DNA from 2 places in the Paenibacillus sp. FSL K6-0108 genome. Region 2 is predicted to be linked to the other one. Evidence: predicted binding sites of a transcription regulator. Region 2 holds the regulator's gene; the other holds the start of a gene.
What was found. Region 2 encodes CtsR, which represses protease genes until heat stress. Its sites were predicted from a motif close to ATGGTCAATAAAGGTCAAACA; they were not measured.
Positions count from the first base shown of each region.

Region 1 (11,393 bases), 1.1 Mb from region 2:
GTGGGTGGCACCTAGTAATTATGCATATGCTGCTGAGGTACAGGGGGTACAGCAAAACATGATTAACGTTGTGGGTACAGGTGAGATTCAGGTAAAGCCTGACATCGCTTATCTTTCCATCGGAGTGAACAGTACGGCAGATACCGCAGCCTCTGCACAAAAAGCGAATGCAGCGAAAATTCAAAAGGTTAGCAATCTGCTGAAAAGTACGTGGAAAATCAGTGCGGATGATATTCAAACCAGCCAGTTCTACGTACAGCCTAACTACACGTATAGCGATAAAGACGGACAGAAGATCAAAGGGTACACAGCTCATCACACGCTTACTGTAACTTACCGGGAAATGGACAAGATTGGTGAACTCCTGGATGCTGCATCTCAAGCAGGTGCAAACAACATTGAAAATGTGCGTTTCACGGTCGAAAAACCGGAGAACTATGAAGCTCAAGTGATTGAGAAAGCTGTTGCTAATGCCGATGTAAAAGCTGGAGCGATTGCAAAAGCAGTTAAACGCCAACTGGGTGCTGTTCTTTCTGTAAGCCAAGGCAACGCTAATGTACCAGTATTCTATGCAAGTGAGTCTCTGATGTCCCAAGCGAAGTCAGAGGCAGATGGCGGTACAGCCATTGAAACGGGTCAGGTTAAAGTAAGCACAACGCTGAATATTACTTATGAAATGAAATAAGCAAAATGATGATTGCCGAAGGTCCGTTAAAGAGATGCTCGGGCGGGCGAAAGGCAATAGTGACAAAGACGTTGTCCAATGGACAGCGTCTTTTTTTGTTGTAAAGGCAAACTTTGATGAAGTTTGAAAAGAAAAGATGAAATATGACGAAATATATTGCTGATATTTGGTATCTTTTTTGTCCATTTGTTCGTAACAAAACCTTCATTATACGCATCTGGATTGAACAACATTGTAACTGGAGCTGTAAACCTTTCCGGAATTGGGTTAATTATAATAAAGAGGTGAGCGTATGAGGCATACGATCAAATCAGGATACATACGCAAAGACACTCAAATTTGAATTCGAGAGAGGAGTTATATATATGACATCATGGAAAAAATGGACTAGTGCACTACTGGCGGCAGGAATTATTGTGGGGAGCGGGGCTGTATGGCAGGATAGTTCCGTACAAGCAGCTTCGGTATCGACAAAAGTGACAACACCTACGGAGGTAACTCTGAAATCGGGAGGCAAAACGCTTACTCAAAAAGGACTCCTTCAAGGTGGCTCTACTTGGGTATCGCTTACTGCGGTGAAAGATGTTGCAGGTGGAAGTTTGAAATATGATGCAAAGGCTAAGGAGTACGCCTTAACGGCAGCTAATAATACGATGACGATCAGCATGATTGATGGGGCACCGAGTGTTAGAATTAACAACTACTACCCACAATTCGAAGCGAAGCTGATTAATGGCCGTTTGTATGTTCCATTTTCTGCAATGAGAGATTATTTGGGTGTTCAGGGCAGCTGGGATGGAAAAGCCAAGACATTAACGCTGAGCAAAGTGAAGCAAAATAGCGTAACGGTCAAAGCGGCAACAGTAAAAGTCAGCATCAAGAACGCTGAAGTCGATATTCAATATCCTCAGGTAAGCGGACTGGCTAACGATAAAGCAGAAGCGGCAATCAATAAAGTGCTCAAAGATGAAGCCAATGCTTTTGTAGCAGATTTCAAAAAACAAACCAAGGAATTAGGCGACGCAGCAGCTAACCGTCCATATGCATTTGAGAGCACTTATGTCGTGACGTACAATGAAAATGGTGTGTTGGGTCTGGTTACTCAGCGTTATGAGGACTACGCTGGTGCACATGGCATGACGACTCGTTCAGGACACACCTTTGCCCTGGATTCTGGTAAGGAACTGAGTCTGGACGATGTGATTCAAAATAACAAAACCGTGCGTGAAACGGTGAGCAAAAAAGTGGGAGATCAGCTTAAAGCTCGCGGTGGATATCTTGAAGGTTATAAAGGTCTGAATAAAGATCAGGATTTCTATGTAACTCCAACAGGTGTAGTTGTATTCTTCCAGTTGTATGAGTACACAGCTTACGCGGAGGGTTTCCCGGAATTCACATTCACATATAAAGAGTTGCTGCCTAAAGGCACAGCGCCATTTAGTGGCTTAACGTCCAGCAAGTAAGAGTATCGGAAGTATCAGTCATTCCTTAAGTAATTCATTGGATATCTTGAACTCTAACGAACCTGTTGCATCTTATAAGGCTAGATATGAGGCTTGGGATATTGTAACGAATCTTAGAGAGGCTATGGAGTGAAAAAACGGGGAAATCGAAAGAAAACGGGCACATTTAGCAACGATAACATTTCTGTGATTCGTTAGAATTCCATTTCGTTGAAATGATGGTCAATAGCGTGTGCTCAGTTCGTCAGATGTGATGTACGTTAATATTAGCTGTGTTCGTGTTGTTGTAGTGTCCGTCTTCACATAGGTTCTAGGGCCATTGTAATGCTATTAGATTTAAACGAATTATGCACTCTTAAATTATCTTCAAAAAAAGGACGCCCTCGTCATATTGACGAGGGCGTCCTTTTTTCATATAGCCAACTCAACTGGTGATGCCATTTGAGTTGGCTATATGGTATATCCGTTTAATTGGCGTTCGCCTCGGCTTAGATGCCTTGGGAACCTACGTTTTCGATAACTTTATCGATGATACCGTAATCAGCAGCTTCAGCAGCACTCATAAAGTAGTCACGATCTGTATCTTTCTCGATACGCTCCAGCGGTTGGCCTGAGCGCTCAGCGATGATGCGGTTCAAGGTATCACGCATTTTCAGGATGCGGCGGGCACGGATTTCGATGTCCGAAGCTTGACCTTGCGCACCACCAAGTGGCTGGTGAATCATGATTTCGCTGTTAGGCAATGCAAAACGTTTGCCTTTGGCACCTGCGTTCAACAGGAATGCACCCATGGAAGCCGCCATACCTACACAAATGGTAGATACATCTGGTTTGATGAATTGCATTGTATCGTAAATCGCCATACCAGCTGTAATGGATCCGCCGGGGCTGTTGATGTATAAGTGAATGTCTTTCTCCGGATCTTCCGCAGCTAGGAACAACATCTGTGCCATGATGGCATTCGCCACAACGTCATTTACATCACTGCCAAGGAAGATGATACGATCCTTCAGCAATCTGGAATAGATGTCATAGGCGCGCTCACCGCGGTTGCTCTGTTCAACGACCATTGGAATATAACTCACGTGAAAAACCTCCTCGGAAATGTAAATGTTAAATTGGTGTTTATATATAAACTGTTACCGTATTACCCACATCATAAACAATTTCAAACAAAAAGTCAAAGAAAGTCAAACTAAGTTTGAAAAAAAAGAAACCTATCCGGTTTCATTGGTTAAAAGGGTTATGAGCTGCTAATTAAGAATGGCGCGCCCGCCAAGAATCGAACTTGGATCTCAGGCTTCGGAGGCCTACGTCATATCCATTGGACCACGGGCGCACATTGATTATTGCTGCAAGCATAGCTGCATAAAAGCAGTTTTGAAATAGAAGTTTCAGAATATGTGACAGCAATAATGATTATAGCTCATGAATAATTGAATTGCAAGCAAATGTTCGCCGTTTTGGTTTGGATTACCCTGAATTGGATCATGATGAAAATAAGTGGATAAAGAATGCAAATAGGTAAATGCTAAAAGAGGTTTTGGACATGCCATATGAAAAACAATAATGAGCAATATGTAGATGGAAATTTCGCTTTGCTTCTATATATGGTATGGAACAGGTTGTTCTCGATCATGGGAGTTTGACATTGTGAAAATAGGCGCGTACAAACGCCTGAAACGTGTCGAATTTACGTTTCGAAACACTTGCATGTCGCGTCAGTTTTAGGTAGAATAGACGTGGGACTTAAAAAGTTAACCCGGGACGTTTTAGGGCCATGAAAGAGAGCTTGGAACGAGAAGCTTGCGGGAGTGGAAAGCATGCGAACGATTTTAGAAGTGCAAAAGCAGCTTCTGCCTGATCTCATGGATGTCTTGAAGAAGAGGTATACGATTCTCCAACAGATCATGTTATCGGATGTGATCGGACGAAGAACGTTAGCCAATTCCATGCAGATGACCGAGCGGGTTCTGAGGGCTGAGACCGATTTGTTAAAGGCTCAGGGACTTATTGAAATTGACAGTGCAGGAATGAAGATCAGTGAGGCAGGGCATGAATTGCTGCAGCAGTTGGAACCCGTCGCCAAAGAGCTGTTTGGATTATCCGAACTGGAAGAACGCATCAAGCAAGCCTACGGTCTGCAAAAGGTAGTTGTGGTTCCTGGCGATTCGGACATTTCTCCATTTGCCAAACGGGAACTGGGCAGAGCCGGAGCGAAGGCTCTGGGTAACATTATGAGTGATAACGATGTTGTCGCCGTTACTGGCGGTTCAACAACGGCTGAAGTCGCTGAGCAGCTGACTCCGCCAACATCGCTGAAAGGTGTCTGGTTTGTACCGGCACGCGGCGGGCTGGGAGAAAGCCTCGAAATTCAGGCCAATACGATTGCATCCACGATGGCAAAGCGGGTAGGAGCCCAATACAAACTCCTACATGTACCGGATTTGCTTAGTGATCATGCCTACGAATCACTAATCCAGGACCCGAGTGTTCAGGAGATTCTGCAGCTAATCCGTAAATCGCGGATCGTCATTCATGGAATTGGTGATGCCGTAGAGATGGCACGGCGCCGCAAACTTGCGACAGAGATCATAGATGAACTTCAGGAGCAAGGGGCCGTATCGGAGTCCTTCGGTTATTACTTTAATGATCAGGGTGAGGTGGTACATACCATGCTTACGCTGGGCATGCGACTACAGGATATTGAACGAACTGATGTCGTGATCGGGATTGCAGGTGGCAAGAGCAAGGCTGCTGCCATACATTCCGTCCTGCGATTTGGTCAGGAAGATATTCTGATTATTGATGAGGCTGCTGCTGAAGTCATCGTCGCTGAAATGGAATAAGGCTTTATTTTGCACCACAATCATTGTTGTCTTGACGGACTTCACCGTCTGTCTTGAATATATAAGCTTCATAAAAAAATCAATCAAAACTTGGGAGGAACTTACTCATGATTAAAGTAGGTATTAACGGTTTTGGACGTATTGGTCGTTTGGCATTCCGCCGTATTCAAAATGTAGAGGGCATTGAAGTTGTAGCAATCAACGACTTGACTGATGCTAAAATGCTGGCTCATTTGCTCAAATATGATACAACTCAAGGTCGCTTCGATGGCGATGTTGAAGTACACGATGGCTTCTTCAAAGTGAACGGCAAAGAAGTTAAAGTATTGGCTAACCGTAACCCAGAAGAACTTCCTTGGGGCGACCTGGGCGTAGATATCGTTCTGGAATGTACTGGTTTCTTCACAACTAAAGAAGCAGCTGAGAAACACTTGAAAGGTGGAGCTAAGAAAGTTGTTATCTCCGCACCAGCTACTGGCGACATGAAAACCATCGTTTACAACGTAAACCATGAAATCCTCGACGGTACTGAAACTGTAATCTCCGGCGCATCTTGCACAACAAACTGCCTGGCACCTATGGCAAAAACACTGCAAGACAAATTCGGAATCGTTCAAGGTTTGATGACTACAATTCACGCTTACACTGGCGACCAAAACACATTGGATGCTCCACACCCTAAAGGTGACTTCCGTCGTGCTCGCGCAGCGGCTGAAAACATCATTCCTAACACAACTGGTGCTGCTAAAGCAATCGGTTTGGTTATCCCTGAACTGCAAGGTAAACTCGACGGTGCAGCTCAACGTGTACCAGTAGCTACTGGTTCCCTGACTGAGCTCGTAACTGTATTGGGTAAAAAAGTTACTGCTGAAGAAGTTAACGCAGTAATGAAAGAAGCTTCCGATCCACAAACTTTCGGATATACAGAAGACGAAATCGTATCTTCCGATATCCAAGGTATCACTTTCGGTTCCCTGTTTGATGCAACTCAAACTAAAGTTCTGACTGTTGGCGACCAACAATTGGTTAAAACTGTAGCTTGGTATGACAATGAAATGTCCTACACTGCTCAACTGGTTCGCACTTTGGAGCACTTTGCAAAAATGATCAAGTAATATCTGCAATAACATAGAGCGGAAACAGATGCTATTGTTTCCGCTCTTTATATATCAATATTTTGCAAATTTCTCAAAAACACCAGGATTGACAAGGGATTTGGGCCCTTGATTGGTCCAACAAATACATGGGTGCGGAGGAAATACAGATGAACAAAAAAAGTGTACGCGATATCGAATTGACAGGAAAACGGGCTTTTGTCCGTGTAGATTTTAATGTGCCGCTCGAAGATGGTAAAATTACAGATGACAAACGTATTCGTGCCACGCTTCCTACGATCAACTACTTGATCGAAAAAGGCGCTAAAGTTATTTTGGCAAGCCACATGGGTCGTCCAAAAGGGGAAGTGGTTGAATCCATGCGTTTGACTCCAGCTGCTGAGCGTTTGTCCGAATTGCTCGGTAAAAAAGTCGTTAAAGCGGATGATTCCGTTGGCGAAACCGTAAAAGCACAAGTCGCTGAACTGAACAACGGCGACGTATTGCTGCTTGAAAACGTTCGTTTCCACGCAGGTGAAGAGAAAAACGATCCGGAACTCGCAAAACAATTTGCTGAACTGGCTGACGTTTTCGTTAACGATGCTTTCGGAGCGGCTCACAGAGCACACGCTTCAACTGAAGGTATCGCTCACTTGCTGCCAGCAGTATCCGGTCTGTTGATGGAGAAAGAACTGGAAGTGTTGGGTAAAGCAATCTCCAACCCTGAGCGTCCTTTCACTGCAATCATCGGTGGTTCCAAAGTTAAAGACAAAATCGATGTAATCGACAACCTGCTTAACATTGCGGACAACGTAATCATCGGTGGCGGCCTGTCCTACACATTCATGAAGGCTCAAGGTCATGAAGTAGGTCAATCCCTGCTGGATGAGTCCAAACTGGATGTTGCTCTGGGCTTTATCGAAAAAGCGAAAAAATTGGGCAAGAACTTCTATTTGCCAGTGGATATCGTGATTTCTGATGATTTCAGTGCGAATGCAAACACGAAGATCGTTGAAGTTGGCGACATTCCTGCAGATTGGGAAGGTATCGACATCGGTCCTAAAACACGTGAGATCTATGCCGACGTCGTTAAAAACTCCAAACTCGTTGTTTGGAACGGACCAATGGGTGTGTTCGAAATTGAACCTTTCTCCCACGGTACTCGTGCAGTAGCGGAAGCTTGCGCTGAGACAGAAGCATACACCATCATTGGTGGTGGTGACTCCGCAGCAGCAGCTGAGAAGTTCAAATTGGCTGACAAAATGGACCACATCTCTACAGGTGGCGGTGCATCCCTCGAGTTCATGGAAGGCAAAGCGCTTCCTGGCGTAGTTGCATTGAACGACAAGTAAGCTTTAAGCTATAGCATGAAGGAGTTGAAAACCATGAGAACACCGATTATCGCAGGTAACTGGAAAATGTTCAAAACGGTTTCCGAATCCAATGACTTCATTCAGGAAGTTAAAGGAAAAGCGGAAGTTGAAGGCGTAGAGACTGTGATTTGCGCACCGTTTACGAACCTGCCATCCCTGGTAGAAGCCGTTAAAGGCACAAACATCAAAATTGGTGCACAAAATCTTCATTTTGAAGACAACGGTGCATTCACAGGTGAAATCAGCGGCGTTATGCTGAAAGACCTGGGTGTGGATTATGTCATTATTGGTCACTCGGAGCGCCGTCAATATTTTGCGGAAACCGATGAGACTGTTAATAAAAAATTGCATGCAGCATTCCGTCACGGATTGACTCCAATCTTTTGCCTTGGTGAGACGCTTGAAGAGCGCGAAGCGAACCAAACAAAAGACGTATGCAAAGTGCAAACGGAAGCTGCTTTTGCAGGTCTGTCCGCAGATCAGGCAGCGCAAGTGGTTATCGCTTATGAGCCAATCTGGGCGATTGGTACAGGCAAGTCTTCCACTTCCCAAGATGCGAATGAAGTTATTGCTTACATCCGCAGCCTTGTGAAAGGTCTGTATGACGAGAAGGTTGCTGACGCAGTTCGTATTCAATACGGCGGCAGTGTTAAACCTGAGAACGTAACAGAATACCTCGGACAAAGCGACATCGACGGCGCGCTTGTTGGCGGTGCCAGCTTGCAGCCGGCTTCGTTCATCGCGCTTGTTGAGGGGGCGAAGTAATGACGGCTCCAAAACCTGTAGCACTGATCATTATGGATGGCTTTGGCCTTCGTAACACGGTGGAAGGCAATGCGGTTGCGCAAGCCAAGAAACCGAACTATGACCGTTTTATGAGCCAATTCCCACACACAACTCTCACTGCTTGCGGTGAAGCTGTAGGTTTGCCTGAAGGGCAAATGGGGAACTCCGAGGTAGGTCACCTGAACATTGGTGCCGGCCGGATCGTATACCAGGATTTGACTCGTATCTCCAAATCGATTCGTGACGGTGAGTTTTTCGATAACGAAACACTCGTTAAAGCTGTTCGCGAAGCGAAACAAAGCGGTAAGAAACTCCACTTGTATGGTTTGTTGTCCGATGGCGGCGTACATAGTCACATCGACCACTTGTTTGCCATGCTGGATCTCGCCAAAAAAGAAGAAATGAATGACGTATACATTCATGCCTTCCTGGATGGCCGTGATGTTATGCCAGATAGCGGTAAAGAGTTCATGCAGAAGCTGATTGCCAAAATCGAGGAAGTCGGTGTAGGACAAATCGCAACGGTTCAAGGTCGCTACTATGCGATGGACCGTGACAAACGTTGGGAACGTGTTGAGAAATCATATCGTGCCATCGTTTATGGTGATGGGCCCAAATATACTGATCCACTCAAAGCAGTTGAAGAATCGTATGAAAAATCGGTATTTGACGAATTCGTTGAACCAACGGTTATCGTTAAAGCGGATGGCCAGCCGGTAGGTTTGGTGGAGAGCGGGGATTCCGTCATTTTCCTCAACTTCCGTCCTGACCGTGCGATCCAACTGTCGCAAGTATTCACGAACCAGGATTTCCGTGGTTTCGACCGTGGTCCGAAGTTCCCTGTGGGCTTGCACTTTGTGTGCCTGACCTTGTTCAGCGAGACTGTTGAAGGTTATGTGGCTTATTCGCCTAAAAACCTCGATAACACGCTGGGTGAAGTTCTGGTACAGAACAATAAGAAACAACTGCGTATTGCAGAAACCGAGAAATATCCGCACGTAACCTTCTTCTTCAGCGGCGGCCGTGATGTTGAGCTTCCAGGCGAAACTCGCGTGCTGATCAACTCACCAAAAGTTGCAACATATGACTTGCAACCAGAGATGAGTGCTTATGAAGTGGCAGACGCATGTGTACGCGAGATTGAAGCAGACAAACACGATGCAATCATTCTGAACTTCGCTAACCCTGATATGGTTGGACACTCTGGCATGCTGGAGCCTACAATCAAAGCGGTTGAAGTAACGGACGAGTGCATGGGACGTGTTGTAGACGCAGTTCTCGCAAAAGGCGGCGTTGTGCTGATTACTGCGGATCATGGTAACGCGGATATGGTGTTTGATGAGCAAGGACGTCCGTTCACAGCTCACACAACGAACCCGGTTCCATTCATCGTTACAGATGCTAATGTTACCCTGCGTGAAGGCGGAATCCTCGCGGATATCGCGCCAACGATTCTTGACTTGATGCAATTGCCTAAACCGGAAGAAATGACGGGAACATCTGTTATTGCTACCCGTAAATAATTAGTTTTAATAGGTTGTTGAATAATACAAAGTGGAACCCGGAACGAAGCAAGCAGAACCGATCTGAAGAAGCGAAGCGTTCGCCTTTATCACATGATTCCAACTTATGGAAATGATTTCAAAGGAATCAGGGGATAACAGCGATCGGAAGATGGTACTGCGTGCGGAGTGGACTGGTGAAACTCAGGCTATTCTGAACGTATTAAAAATAAATTTAAAATTAAAGGAGATTATCACTCATGACTATTATTTCTGACGTGTACGCTCGCGAAGTCCTCGACTCCCGCGGTAACCCTACAGTTGAAGTTGAAGTATACCTGGAGTCCGGCGCAATCGGACGCGCAATCGTTCCATCCGGTGCATCCACTGGTGCCCACGAAGCTGTTGAGCTTCGCGATGGTGACAAATCCCGTTACCTCGGTAAAGGTGTTCTGCAAGCTGTTAAAAACGTAAACGAAACAATCGCTCCAGAAGTAATCGGTATGGACGCATTGGATCAACTGGGTATCGACAAATTGATGATCACTTTGGATGGTACGCCAAACAAAGGTAAATTGGGTGCTAACGCAATCCTGGCTGTATCCATGGCTGTAGCTCGCGCAGCTGCTGACGCTCTGGACCTGCCACTCTATGTTTACCTGGGCGGATTCAACGCTAAAGCTCTTCCAGTACCAATGATGAACATCATCAACGGTGGTGAGCATGCTGACAACAACATCGACGTTCAAGAATTCATGGTTCTTCCGGTTGGAGCACCAACATTTAAAGAAGCTCTTCGCGTAGGCGCGGAAATCTTCCACAACCTGAAATCCGTACTGAGCTCCAAAGGCTTGAACACAGCTGTAGGTGACGAAGGCGGTTTCGCACCAAACCTTGGTTCTAACGAAGAAGCAATCACAACAATCATCGAAGCTATCGAAAAAGCTGGTTACAAACCAGGCGTTGACGTATTCCTGGGTATGGACGTAGCTTCCACTGAGTTCTACAAAGATGGTAAATATACACTTGCTGGCGAAGGTAAATCTTACACTTCCGCTGAGTATGTTGACCTCTTGGCTTCATGGGTTGAGAAATACCCAATCATCACAATTGAAGACGGTATGTCCGAAGATGACTGGGATGGTTGGAAATTGCTCACTGAGAAATTGGGAGACAAAGTACAACTCGTTGGTGATGACCTGTTCGTAACGAACACAGAGCGTCTGGGTAGAGGTATTGAAGAAGGTATCGGTAACTCCATCCTGATCAAAGTGAACCAAATCGGTACATTGACTGAAACATTCGATGCAATCGAAATGGCTAAACGTGCAGGATACACAGCTGTAATCTCCCACCGTTCCGGTGAGTCCGAAGACAGCACAATCGCTGACATCGCTGTTGCAACAAATGCGGGTCAAATCAAAACGGGCGCTCCTTCCCGTACAGACCGTATCGCGAAGTACAACCAATTGCTCCGTATTGAGGATCAACTGGGTGAACTGGCTCAATACAATGGTCTTAAAGGTTTCTACAACCTCAAAAAATAAGTTGTCTTACGACAACTCACGGGCAAGCCGGGTAACCGGCTTGTCTTTTTTATTAAGTGCATTGCAATTCGAATGAGTACGGATGCTGCTCAAG
Region 1 is NZ_CP150288.1:181,363-192,755, forward strand. Features, by position in the region: gene MHB49_RS00870 (SIMPL domain-containing protein) at 1-685, shown strand, start outside; gene MHB49_RS00875 (PdaC/SigV domain-containing protein) at 1,051-2,148, shown strand; gene clpP (ATP-dependent Clp endopeptidase proteolytic subunit ClpP) at 2,637-3,233, opposite strand; tRNA gene MHB49_RS00885 (tRNA-Arg) at 3,413-3,487, opposite strand; gene MHB49_RS00890 (sugar-binding transcriptional regulator) at 3,972-4,997, shown strand; gene gap (type I glyceraldehyde-3-phosphate dehydrogenase) at 5,105-6,112, shown strand; gene MHB49_RS00900 (phosphoglycerate kinase) at 6,262-7,443, shown strand; gene tpiA (triose-phosphate isomerase) at 7,477-8,229, shown strand; gene gpmI (2,3-bisphosphoglycerate-independent phosphoglycerate mutase) at 8,229-9,773, shown strand; gene eno (phosphopyruvate hydratase) at 10,013-11,299, shown strand.
Region 1: a site for CtsR is predicted at 3,325-3,345, ahead of clpP (ATP-dependent Clp endopeptidase proteolytic subunit ClpP). Genes of this name have one in related genera too.

Region 2 (11,393 bases):
ATTTTCCGATTCCGGGGTCTCCGCCCACCAGAACGAGAGATCCTGGAACAATTCCGCCGCCCAAAACACGGTTCAGCTCTTCAATTCCAGTCTGTACACGCGGTTCCTGACCGCTATCTATATCTATGATGGGAAGTGGCTTATCTTTACTCTCAAAAAGAGGTGAATTTCTCCCTTGTGTTTTGACCACCGTTTCGATTTCTTCCACCATTGAATTCCAAGACTGACAACCCGGACATTTGCCGTACCATTTGGGGGCTTCATAGCCGCATTCCGTACACTGAAACTTGGTTTTAACTTTGGCCACTTCAGCACTCCTAGGATTTATTTTATAACAGCATTTTGCATTTTTCGACGAATTTTGCCCTCAACTCCCTGACGTGCAGGGTTACTAAAAGTTTACCATTGTTTGAGATTTTTCGTAAAGGATTATCGCAAACTTTACACATGTTCATAGCCAATTCAACGTTTGTTTTCTGGTAAACATCTGTTTTAGGTCTATGACTGGCCCAAAACACAAAAATCCTTCCCGACAAAGCCAGGAAGGATTTTTGTTTTATACATTAAACTCAGTATCACCAGCTATTCACTAGTTAGTGTCAGTTATTTCGTTTCGATTTCCTCAGTGGAAGGAACAACAGCATCTTTTTTCGTTACAGACAACGCTCCGTTCTCTTCATCGATGAGCAGCGAATCACCTTTAGTTACGTTACCGGTGAGCAACTCTTCAGACAATTTGTCTTCGATATGCTTCTGGATCGCCCGACGAAGCGGACGTGCACCATAGGCTGGATCAAAGCCTGCTTTGGCAAGGAAAGCCTTGGCATTGTCCGTAAGCTCGAAGTCAACCTCATACTCACGCAGCCGTTTGCGTAGCTCTTCACTCATAAGCGAGACAATTTCAGCAATGTGTTTCTCTTCAAGAGAGTGGAACACTATAATTTCATCAATCCGGTTAAGGAACTCAGGACGGAAGCTTTTCTTCAGCTCATCCATTACTTTCCCCTTCATGTTATCGTAATCCGCACCTGCATCCACTACTGCTGTAAAGCCCAGTGTAGAGTTACGTTTGATCGCTTCTGCACCCACATTGGATGTCAAAATGATCAGCGTATTCCGGAAGTCTACGACGCGACCTTTGGAGTCGGTCAGACGACCATCCTCAAGCACTTGCAGCAAGATGTTGAATACTTCCGGATGTGCTTTCTCGATCTCATCGAGCAGGACCACGGAGTAAGGTTTACGACGAACTTTCTCTGTCAGCTGTCCACCTTCTTCATAGCCCACATATCCCGGAGGCGCTCCGACAAGTCTTGAAGTGGAATGCTTCTCACCATACTCGGACATATCAATCCGGATGACTGCATTTTCATCGCCGAACATGGCTTCTGCAAGAGCACGAGCCAGCTCGGTTTTACCTACCCCGGTAGGACCCAGGAAGATAAACGAACCCATCGGACGTTTCGGATCTTTAAGTCCAGCACGAGCACGACGAACTGCACGACTGACGGACTTCACAGCCTCATCTTGGCCAATGACACGTTCATGAAGGATAGACTCCAGGTTCATCAAGCGTTGTGTTTCTTCTTCTTTCAGCTTGTTTACCGGAATTCCAGTCCAGTTGGCTACCACTTGTGCGATATCCTCAGGGGTTACTTCAGAATCCGTGCGACCTTGTTTTTCTTTCCATTGGTTCTTCGTTACATCCAGCTCTTCACGGATTTTTTGTTCCGTATCACGCAGAGCAGCTGCTTTTTCGAACTCCTGACTTTGAACCGCTGCGTCTTTTTCCTTGCGGATATCTTCGAGACGGCTTTCCAACTGTTTGAGGTTTGGTGGGATCGTGTAAGAGTTCAATCTTACTTTGGAACCCGCCTCGTCAATCAGGTCAATCGCTTTGTCTGGCAGGAAACGGTCTGTAATGTACCGGTCAGACAGTTTAACCGCCTGAACAATCGCTTCATCCGTAATTTTCACCCGGTGATGCGCTTCATAACGGTCACGCAAACCGTGTAAAATCTGAATTGCTTCCTCAGGAGAAGGCTGATCCACTGTAATTGGTTGGAAACGACGCTCCAGGGCAGCATCTTTCTCGATATATTTGCGGTATTCATCCAGTGTTGTCGCACCGATGCACTGCAATTCTCCACGGGCCAAAGCCGGTTTCAAAATGTTCGAAGCATCAATTGCGCCTTCGGCACCGCCTGCACCGATCAGAGTATGCAATTCGTCGATGAACAGGACGATGTTACCCGCTTGACGAATCTCATCCATAATTTTTTTCAGACGATCTTCAAATTCACCGCGATATTTTGTACCTGCAACAACGGAACCCATATCCAAAGTCATGACACGTTTGTCACGCAAAGTTTCCGGAATTTCGTTGGCGATGATTTTTTGCGCAAGTCCTTCAGCGATGGCTGTTTTACCCACACCAGGCTCACCAATCAGTACTGGGTTGTTCTTGGTACGACGGCTCAATACCTGAATAACACGCTCGATTTCTTTGCTACGTCCAATCACTGGGTCCAGGTTGTTCTCTTTGGCATATGCCGTGAGATCACGCGCCAGACTATCCAGTGTTGGTGTGCTGACATTGGCAGGCGTACCGTTATGACTGGATACGGCTTCACTGCTGCCAAGCAGTTGCAATACTTGTTGGCGTGCTTTGTTCAAACTAATACCCAGGTTGTTCAGCACACGTGCCGCAACCCCTTCGCCTTCTCGAATCAATCCGAGCAAAATATGCTCTGTACCTACATAGGTATGGCCCAATTTGCGAGCTTCATCCATAGACAGTTCAATTACTTTTTTCGCACGAGGCGTATATGCAATGTTCGTAGGTTGCTCTTGGCCACGGCCAATCAGCGTTTCTACTTCATCTTGAATTTTTTCCAATCCGAGTCCCAGGCCGATCAGCGCTTTGGCTGCGATGCCTTCGCCTTCACGAATGAGGCCGAGCAGAATGTGCTCTGTACCGATGTTATTATGACCAAGACGGACAGCTTCTTCCTGTGCCAATGCGAGCACCTTTTGGGCCCGTTCCGTAAATCTTCCAAACATCATATCTCCTGCACCTCCATGGTTTTGGATAAAACGGGGGCTGTTAAAAGGATCCCACCGTATTCTTCATATCATTTTTGTTTGCAGCCGTGCTGCGAATAAAATCATTAAGCATTCATTGATTGAAAATGCTCTATTATATAAAAGCCGCAAATGCGGCGTGAAACCTTTATACACCACTCTTAAACAACCTATGATTGATTGGCTGCATTGATCGTATCACGGATCAACTGCGCCCGATATATGTCACGCTCATCTGTCCGCATGTCTTCCCCAAATGTTTTCTGTAAAAAGCCCGGCTGCGTCATCACATTCAACTCGTTCATCACGGTTATGGACAAGCCGTCCAACAAGCCGAGATCCACACCAAGCCGAACATCAGACAGTCGCTGTGCAGCTTCCTTTGAATCCATAATGGCTGCATGGGACAAAATGCCGTAAGATCGCATAACCCTGTCGGTAATCCGCAGTCTGGAGTCGGTAATTAACCGTTCTCTGGCGGTACGCTCATGCCCAATCATCTGTAACACAACACTATGCAGGTTATCGATGACTTCCTGTTCCGTCTGCCCCAGTGTGATCTGGTTCGAAATTTGGAACAGGTTACCCATGGCCTCACTGCCTTCACCGTAAATTCCCCGTACAGTCAGTCCGACTTGGGAGACTGCGGTTAGAATGCGGCCAATCTGCTGTGTCATCACCAAAGCGGGAAGATGCATCATGACAGATGCTCTTACACCTGTACCTACATTCGTAGGACAACTGGTTAAATATCCTCTGCGGTCATCAAAAGCATAATCCACATGCGCTTCAAAAGCATCATCTATGGCGGAAGCTTTCTCCCAGGCTTCTTTCACCTGGAACCCCGGATAGAGGCACTGGATACGAAGATGATCTTCTTCATTAATCATAATACTGACCGACTCATCCTCACTGAGAATAACAGCACCATTTCTGGATTCGTTCACAAGACTGGGACTGATTAAATGTTTCTCCACCAGCACCCTTTTGTCAAGGTCATCAATATCAATCAGATCCAGGGTATGAAAATCTCCAAAGGCATGAACGTCATCGTATTGAAGTACTTCGCTCAGCTTATTCAGCACTTCTTCCGATTGCTCATTGGAAGCCAGCATCGGAAACGGATAATGCTGCAGGTTGCGTGCGATCCGGACCCGGCTGCTAATGACGATTTCGGAATCAGCCGCATCACTGCGCATCCAGTCGCTAAGCGCTTTCTCTGTAAAGCGCAGATTAGGCATTACGCATCCCTCCTACTCATCACAAACTTTACTCCTCAGCTATTTCTTTTTCAAGTTCCCTGATCTGATCACGAATTTGAGCGGCTTCTTCAAACTCCTCTTGCGTTATGCTCTCCTGAAGATCCCGTTTCAGATCAGCAATTTGTCTTTTGACCTTGATGCGACCACCAGCTCGCGCAGGCACTTTACCCACGTGGGAAGTGCTGCCGTGAACCCGTTTGAATAGCGGGTCCAAACGACTGTCAAAATATTTATAACAAGAACTACAGCCAAAGCGGCCGATTTTACTAAACTGTGAATAGGTCATGCCGCATTCTTCACAACGAAGAGATTGCGCAGGTGGTGCTCCAGCACTGCCATTCTTGCCTGAGGGTTCAAAATCAAGCAGCCCTGACAATAAGTTGTGAATGGAAAATCCGCCTGCTGTTCCGGGAATCATTTCCCCTTTTTCACGAGCACATGACTCACAAATATGGAATTCCGTCTTCTCTCCGTTCACGATCTTCGTGAAATGGAGTGTTGCCGGACGTTTGTTGCATTCTTGGCACAGCACAATGATGTACCCCCTTGATCCCGATAGTTTTCATTTACCGAGCAAAGATATTAACATCGCCTTCAACATTCTGGCACGAATTTGATCCCGGTAAGGAAGTTTGACCAATATAATCTCTCTTGATACAGCTGCTCGCATCAACCCGGCTTCCCTTTTACTCAAGAAACGTGCTTCTTCCAGCTGATAGATCAGACCTTCGGCAGCTGTCTGCCCGATCTCATCACCAATGCTATGGTGCAAATGGTTATGCAGAGCCGAGTGAGCCGGCAATTCAATCCGCTGTATGCGAACATAACCGCCTCCGCCACGTTTACTCTCTACAAGGTAACCTTTTTCGAGTGTAAATCGGGTGCTGATGACATAATTGATCTGTGAAGGCACACATGAAAATTGGTCAGCCAGATCATTACGTTGAATTTCAACCATTCCTTCGGGACTTTCATGCAAAATACTCTTCAGATATTGTTCGATAATATCAGAGATATTACGCATCCACTCATCCTCCACTGTCTGAAACGTTAAGTCAATAAGGACCCACACGCCCCTACAGAGTACACCTTCTCAACCCATTTAACCAATCAAGGAAACAGCGAAACTGATCTTCAACGGTCTTAACAGGAGAGCGAAGGACGCTCGAAGGTCCTTTAATATTGCTTTTATCCGTTGATGTATACTCCCTTTAAAATGGCTCCCACCACCGGATTGCAGAAAGAAAGCTACATAAGTATTTAACCTTTAGTTGACTTTGACTTTCTTTGACTTTATATACATTATAGCATATTTTGTGGTTTTGCCAAGAGGGAGCACTATTCATTTTTTACGATTTTACACGAAATATTCGGCTGACACAAAAAAACCTCTCCAAAAGAGCTGGAGAAGTCCATTTGTCTCATACTAGCAACGTAATGCTATACAAGTTAAGTCTATGAAATTGATACGAACGCTTTCGTGACACTATGAGGATCAGAAAAAATCAAGCAAATACGTTTCACGTTTAGGAACCGCTTGTTCCAAAGCCTTAATCGCTCCTGTCGGTCCTTCAATTCTACCTATTTGAGCCATCTCGGTTGGTCTGCGATACCCCATCAGTATTGCGGTGAGCGCCTGAATGTCTACTTTAACAATATGATCTTGAGCTCCCGGTTCAGATGTCTTCCAAATGGAAGCTGTACCGTTCATCGCCACGTTCAACTGCCACACCCCTTCATTCCATGGTGCATAGGCATCCTCTACCTGGAGAGTAATCTGTAATGGTGAATCTGGGTTCGTAAAAGGATACTGCGAAATAAATTGTTCTACACTCACAATACGTGCCATAAAGAAAGGTACAATTTCCTGCTGAATCCGCGGATTGTCCAATTGAAATGCAAGCAAATCACTGGCTGGTGCCTGTAAAGTGACTTCCTCAATCATGGAATCATGGTTAGCAATAAAGGTCCATAAACCTTGTCTTGCCTCTTCATTCAGATAAATGATCTCTTTAATAGTAAACTTTCTTTCCTTAACCTCATATAAAATATAGCCTTGTGCTTTACCAGCTTCATCATAATATACGGCTTTCTGCCTTGTTCCATTAGTGAGAACCGAATTCTCCCATCTCGCATCATCCCGGATCAAGGTTCCGTTATAGCGCTCAGCGTAGGCACCGTATACTTCCTTGAAAATGCTGAGGCCGGGATTTCCGCGCCGAATCGTTCCAGAGGTTACCTTTTTCGCAGGCAAATGAGCTGTAGGCACTCTATATCGTTTAAACTCAACATACGTTTCCCATCCATACTTCCGATAAAAAGCAAAAGAGAACGGATGCAAAAACGATATACTTTGTTTGTTACGATTCATTTCCTCCAGCGCATGCTTCAACAGCCCAGCTACCCAGCCTTTGCGTCTATATTCTGGCCATGTGGCTACTCCTGCAATACCACCCATCTCGAACGATCTCCCATGAATATAGGTTTGAAAAGGGATAATGTGAAGTTTGGCGCCCAATTGTCCTTCTTCAAATACACCCCATATATCCTGTGAATCAAATTGACTCCGTCGCTTCTCCGTTTGTTCTTCACTCATTACCATTTGAAAAGCATACTCGGAGAGTGCCATAGCTGGCTCAAAATCATCTGCGGTTAATTTCTGAATTTGCATGTCGTCCTGCACCCCGTTCTCTAAGTTATGATATCTTTCAAAATCATGGCCTGATACGTGATGTATGTATCCATTTATGAGTGTGTCAGAGGAACAGGACAAAGTCAAACAAGAGATGCACGAGCATCTCTCAGGGATTAACTTTTTATCATGTAATTTAGTAAAAACACGCAAATAAAAACCACCACCGAATTACATCGGCAGTGGTTCTTTGCTTGGCGACTTCCTACTCTCCCAGGACCCTGCGGTCCAAGTACCATCGGCGCTAGAGGGCTTAACGGTCGTGTTCGGGATGGGTACGTGTGGAACCCCTCCGCCATCGCCACCAAACGAGCATTTGTGCAACAAATGCGTTCGCGTTCCATTCGGTCCGACACGGCTGTGTGGATGAATGGTTCAGCGGTTGTGGAACTGAAAATCATACACACTTTCCGTGATGTACCGATTTTCATTTCAGAGTTTATTCTCTGAAAACTAGATCCGAAACGAAATCTGCGACTTACAACTTGCATATTTGGATAAGCCCTCGACCGATTAGTACTGGTCAGCTCCATGCATTGCTGCACTTCCACCCCCAGCCTATCTACCTCGTCGTCTTCAAGGGGTCTTACATACTGGGAAATCTCATCTTGAGGGGGGCTTCACGCTTAGATGCTTTCAGCGCTTATCCCGTCCGTACATAGCTACCCAGCGGTGCTCCTGGCGGAACAACTGGTACACCAGCGGTACGTCCATCCCGGTCCTCTCGTACTAAGGACAGCTCCTCTCAAATTTCCTACGCCCACGACAGATAGGGACCGAACTGTCTCACGACGTTCTGAACCCAGCTCGCGTACCGCTTTAATGGGCGAACAGCCCAACCCTTGGGACCTACTTCAGCCCCAGGATGCGATGAGCCGACATCGAGGTGCCAAACCTCCCCGTCGATGTGGACTCTTGGGGGAGATAAGCCTGTTATCCCCAGGGTAGCTTTTATCCGTTGAGCGATGGCCCTTCCATGCGGTACCACCGGATCACTAAGCCCGACTTTCGTCCCTGCTCGACTTGTAGGTCTCGCAGTCAAGCTCCCTTATGCCTTTGCACTCTTCGAATGATTTCCAACCATTCTGAGGGAACCTTTGGGCGCCTCCGTTACTCTTTAGGAGGCGACCGCCCCAGTCAAACTGCCCACCTGACACTGTCCCCGCACCGGATTACGGTACCAGGTTAGAACCTAGATACGATCAGGGTGGTATCCCAACGGTGCCTCCACCGAAGCTGGCGCTCCGGCTTCAAAGGCTCCCACCTATCCTGTACAGATCGTACCCAAATTCAATATCAAGCTGCAGTAAAGCTCCATGGGGTCTTTCCGTCTTGTCGCGGGTAACCTGCATCTTCACAGGTATTAAAATTTCACCGGATCTCTCGTTGAGACAGCGCCCAAGTCGTTACGCCATTCGTGCGGGTCAGAATTTACCTGACAAGGAATTTCGCTACCTTAGGACCGTTATAGTTACGGCCGCCGTTTACTGGGGCTTCGGTTCACAGCTTCGGGATTACTCCCTAACCGCTCCCCTTAACCTTCCAGCACCGGGCAGGCGTCAGCCCGTATACTTCGCCTTACGGCTTCGCACAGACCTGTGTTTTTGCTAAACAGTCGCTTGGGCCTTTTCACTGCGGCCCCCTCGTGCTATTCACACTACCGGGGCACCCCTTCTCCCGAAGTTACGGGGTCATTTTGCCGAGTTCCTTAACGAGAGTTCTTCCGCGCGCCTTAGAATTCTCTTCTCGCCTACCTGTGTCGGTTTGCGGTACGGGCACCATCACCTGGCTAGAGGCTTTTCTTGGCAGTGTGAGATCATGACCTTCGCTACTATAATTTTCGCTCCCCATTACAGCCCAGCCTTAACGATGTGCGGATTTGCCTACACATCAGCCTCACTGCTTAGACGGACATCCATCAGTCCGCGTCACTACCCTGCTGCGTCCCCCCATTGCTCATAACGGCTTACGGTGGTACAGGAATTTCGACCTGTTGTCCTTCGACTACGCCTTTCGGCCTCGCCTTAGGTCCCGACTTACCCTGAGCGGACGAGCCTTCCTCAGGAACCCTTAGGCTTTCGGCGGATCAGATTCTCACTGATCTTTTCGTTACTCATACCGGCATTCTCACTTGTATAATGTCCAGCGCTCCTTACGGTACACCTTCAACCCTTATACAACGCTCCCCTACCCCTGATGCAAAGCATCAAGCCATAGCTTCGGTGGTGTGTTTAGCCCCGTTACATTTTCGGCGCAGAGTCACTCGACCAGTGAGCTATTACGCACTCTTTCAATGGTGGCTGCTTCTAAGCCAACATCCTGGTTGTCTGTGCAACTCCACATCCTTTCCCACTTAACACACACTTGGGGACCTTAGCTGATGGTCTGGGCTGTTTCCCTTTTGACAATGGATCTTAGCACTCACTGTCTGACTCCCGGAAGTAAGTCTATGGCATTCGGAGTTTGACTGAGCTTGGTAACCCTTGCGGGCCCCGCACCCAATCAGTGCTCTACCTCCACGACTCTGTTTTCCGAGGCTAGCCCTAAAGCTATTTCGGGGAGAACCAGCTATCTCCGAGTTCGATTGGAATTTCTCCGCTACCCCCACCTCATCCCCGCACTTTTCAACGTGCGTGGGTTCGGGCCTCCAGTGCGTGTTACCGCACCTTCACCCTGGACAGGGGTAGATCACCCGGTTTCGGGTCTACGTCCACGTACTCATTCGCCCTATTCAGACTCGCTTTCGCTGCGGCTCCGGCTCTTCACCTTAACCTTGCACGGGAACGTAACTCGCCGGTTCATTCTACAAAAGGCACGCCATCACCCCTAAAACGGGCTCTGACTTTTTGTAAGCACACGGTTTCAGGTTCTATTTCACTCCCCTTCCGGGGTGCTTTTCACCTTTCCCTCACGGTACTGCTTCACTATCGGTCGCTAGGAAGTATTTAGCCTTGGCAGATGGTCCTGCCGGATTCATACGGGGTTTCACGTGCCCCGCACTACTCGGGATCCGTCTCGGAGAGAGCCAACTTTCAACTACAGGGCTTTTACCTTCTTTGGCGGGCCTTTCCAGACCTCTTCGTTTAACCGGCTCCTTTGTAACTCCATGTGAGACGTCCCACAACCCCAGAGAGCAAGCTCTCTGGTTTGGGCTTCTCCGCGTTCGCTCGCCGCTACTGACGGAATCACTATTGTTTTCTCTTCCTCAGGGTACTTAGATGTTTCAGTTCCCCTGGTATGCCTCTACGTAACCTATGTATTCAGTTACGAGTAACTGGAAATTACCCCAGCTGGGTTTCCCCATTCGGACACCCCCGGATCAAAGCTTGCTTACAGCTCCCCGAGGCAGTTTCGTTGTTCGCCACGTCCTTCATCGGCTCCTAGCGCCTAGGCATCCTCCGTGTGCTCTTAGTAGCTTAACCAGTTGCTCCGGTTTCGATGGCTCGCTCCGCTTGTTTTGGACTACTTCCAAAGCCAAAAGTCGCTCCCCATTCGATACCATCGCAATAGCAGTCTACCTTATAAACACTTCACTTGTTTACACAAGATCAGCTTAAAGGAATGTTCTAATTCGCATATTTCGTTTCGATATCTAGTTTTCAAAGAACAAGCTAAATAGACGAAATTCTTTGGTGGAGCCAAGCGGGATCGAACCGCTGACCTCCTGCTTGCAAGGCAGGCGCTCTCCCAGCTGAGCTATGGCCCCTCAAATTCCATCAAAACTGAACAAATGGATATGTAACTGTGTTGCTGTTGCAGATCTAGTCTGCTATTTGAATGTTTCCACTCGGGAAACGATTCTCCATAGAAAGGAGGTGATCCAGCCGCACCTTCCGATACGGCTACCTTGTTACGACTTCACCCCAATCATCTATCCCACCTTCGGCGGCTGGCTCCTTGCGGTTACCCCACCGACTTCGGGTGTTATAAACTCTCGTGGTGTGACGGGCGGTGTGTACAAGACCCGGGAACGTATTCACCGCGGCATGCTGATCCGCGATTACTAGCAATTCCGACTTCATGCAGGCGAGTTGCAGCCTGCAATCCGAACTGAGACCGGCTTTTTAGGATTAGCTCCACCTCGCGGCTTCGCGGCCCGTTGTACCGGCCATTGTAGTACGTGTGTAGCCCAGGTCATAAGGGGCATGATGATTTGACGTCATCCCCACCTTCCTCCGGTTTGTCACCGGCAGTCACCTTAGAGTGCCCATCCGAAATGCTGGCAACTAAGATCAAGGGTTGCGCTCGTTGCGGGACTTAACCCAACATCTCACGACACGAGCTGACGACAACCATGCACCACCTGTCTCCTCTGTCCCGAAGGAAAGGTACATCTCTGTACCGGTCAGAGGGAT
Region 2 is NZ_CP150288.1:6,688,595-6,699,987, forward strand. Features, by position in the region: gene radA (DNA repair protein RadA) at 1-307, opposite strand, end outside; gene clpC (ATP-dependent protease ATP-binding subunit ClpC) at 604-3,066, opposite strand; gene MHB49_RS30600 (protein arginine kinase) at 3,255-4,325, opposite strand; gene MHB49_RS30605 (UvrB/UvrC motif-containing protein) at 4,354-4,878, opposite strand; gene MHB49_RS30610 (CtsR family transcriptional regulator) at 4,909-5,370, opposite strand; gene eis (enhanced intracellular survival protein Eis) at 5,842-7,017, opposite strand; rRNA gene rrf (5S ribosomal RNA) at 7,231-7,347, opposite strand; rRNA gene MHB49_RS30625 (23S ribosomal RNA) at 7,532-10,460, opposite strand; tRNA gene MHB49_RS30630 (tRNA-Ala) at 10,669-10,744, opposite strand; rRNA gene MHB49_RS30635 (16S ribosomal RNA) at 10,847-11,393, opposite strand, start outside.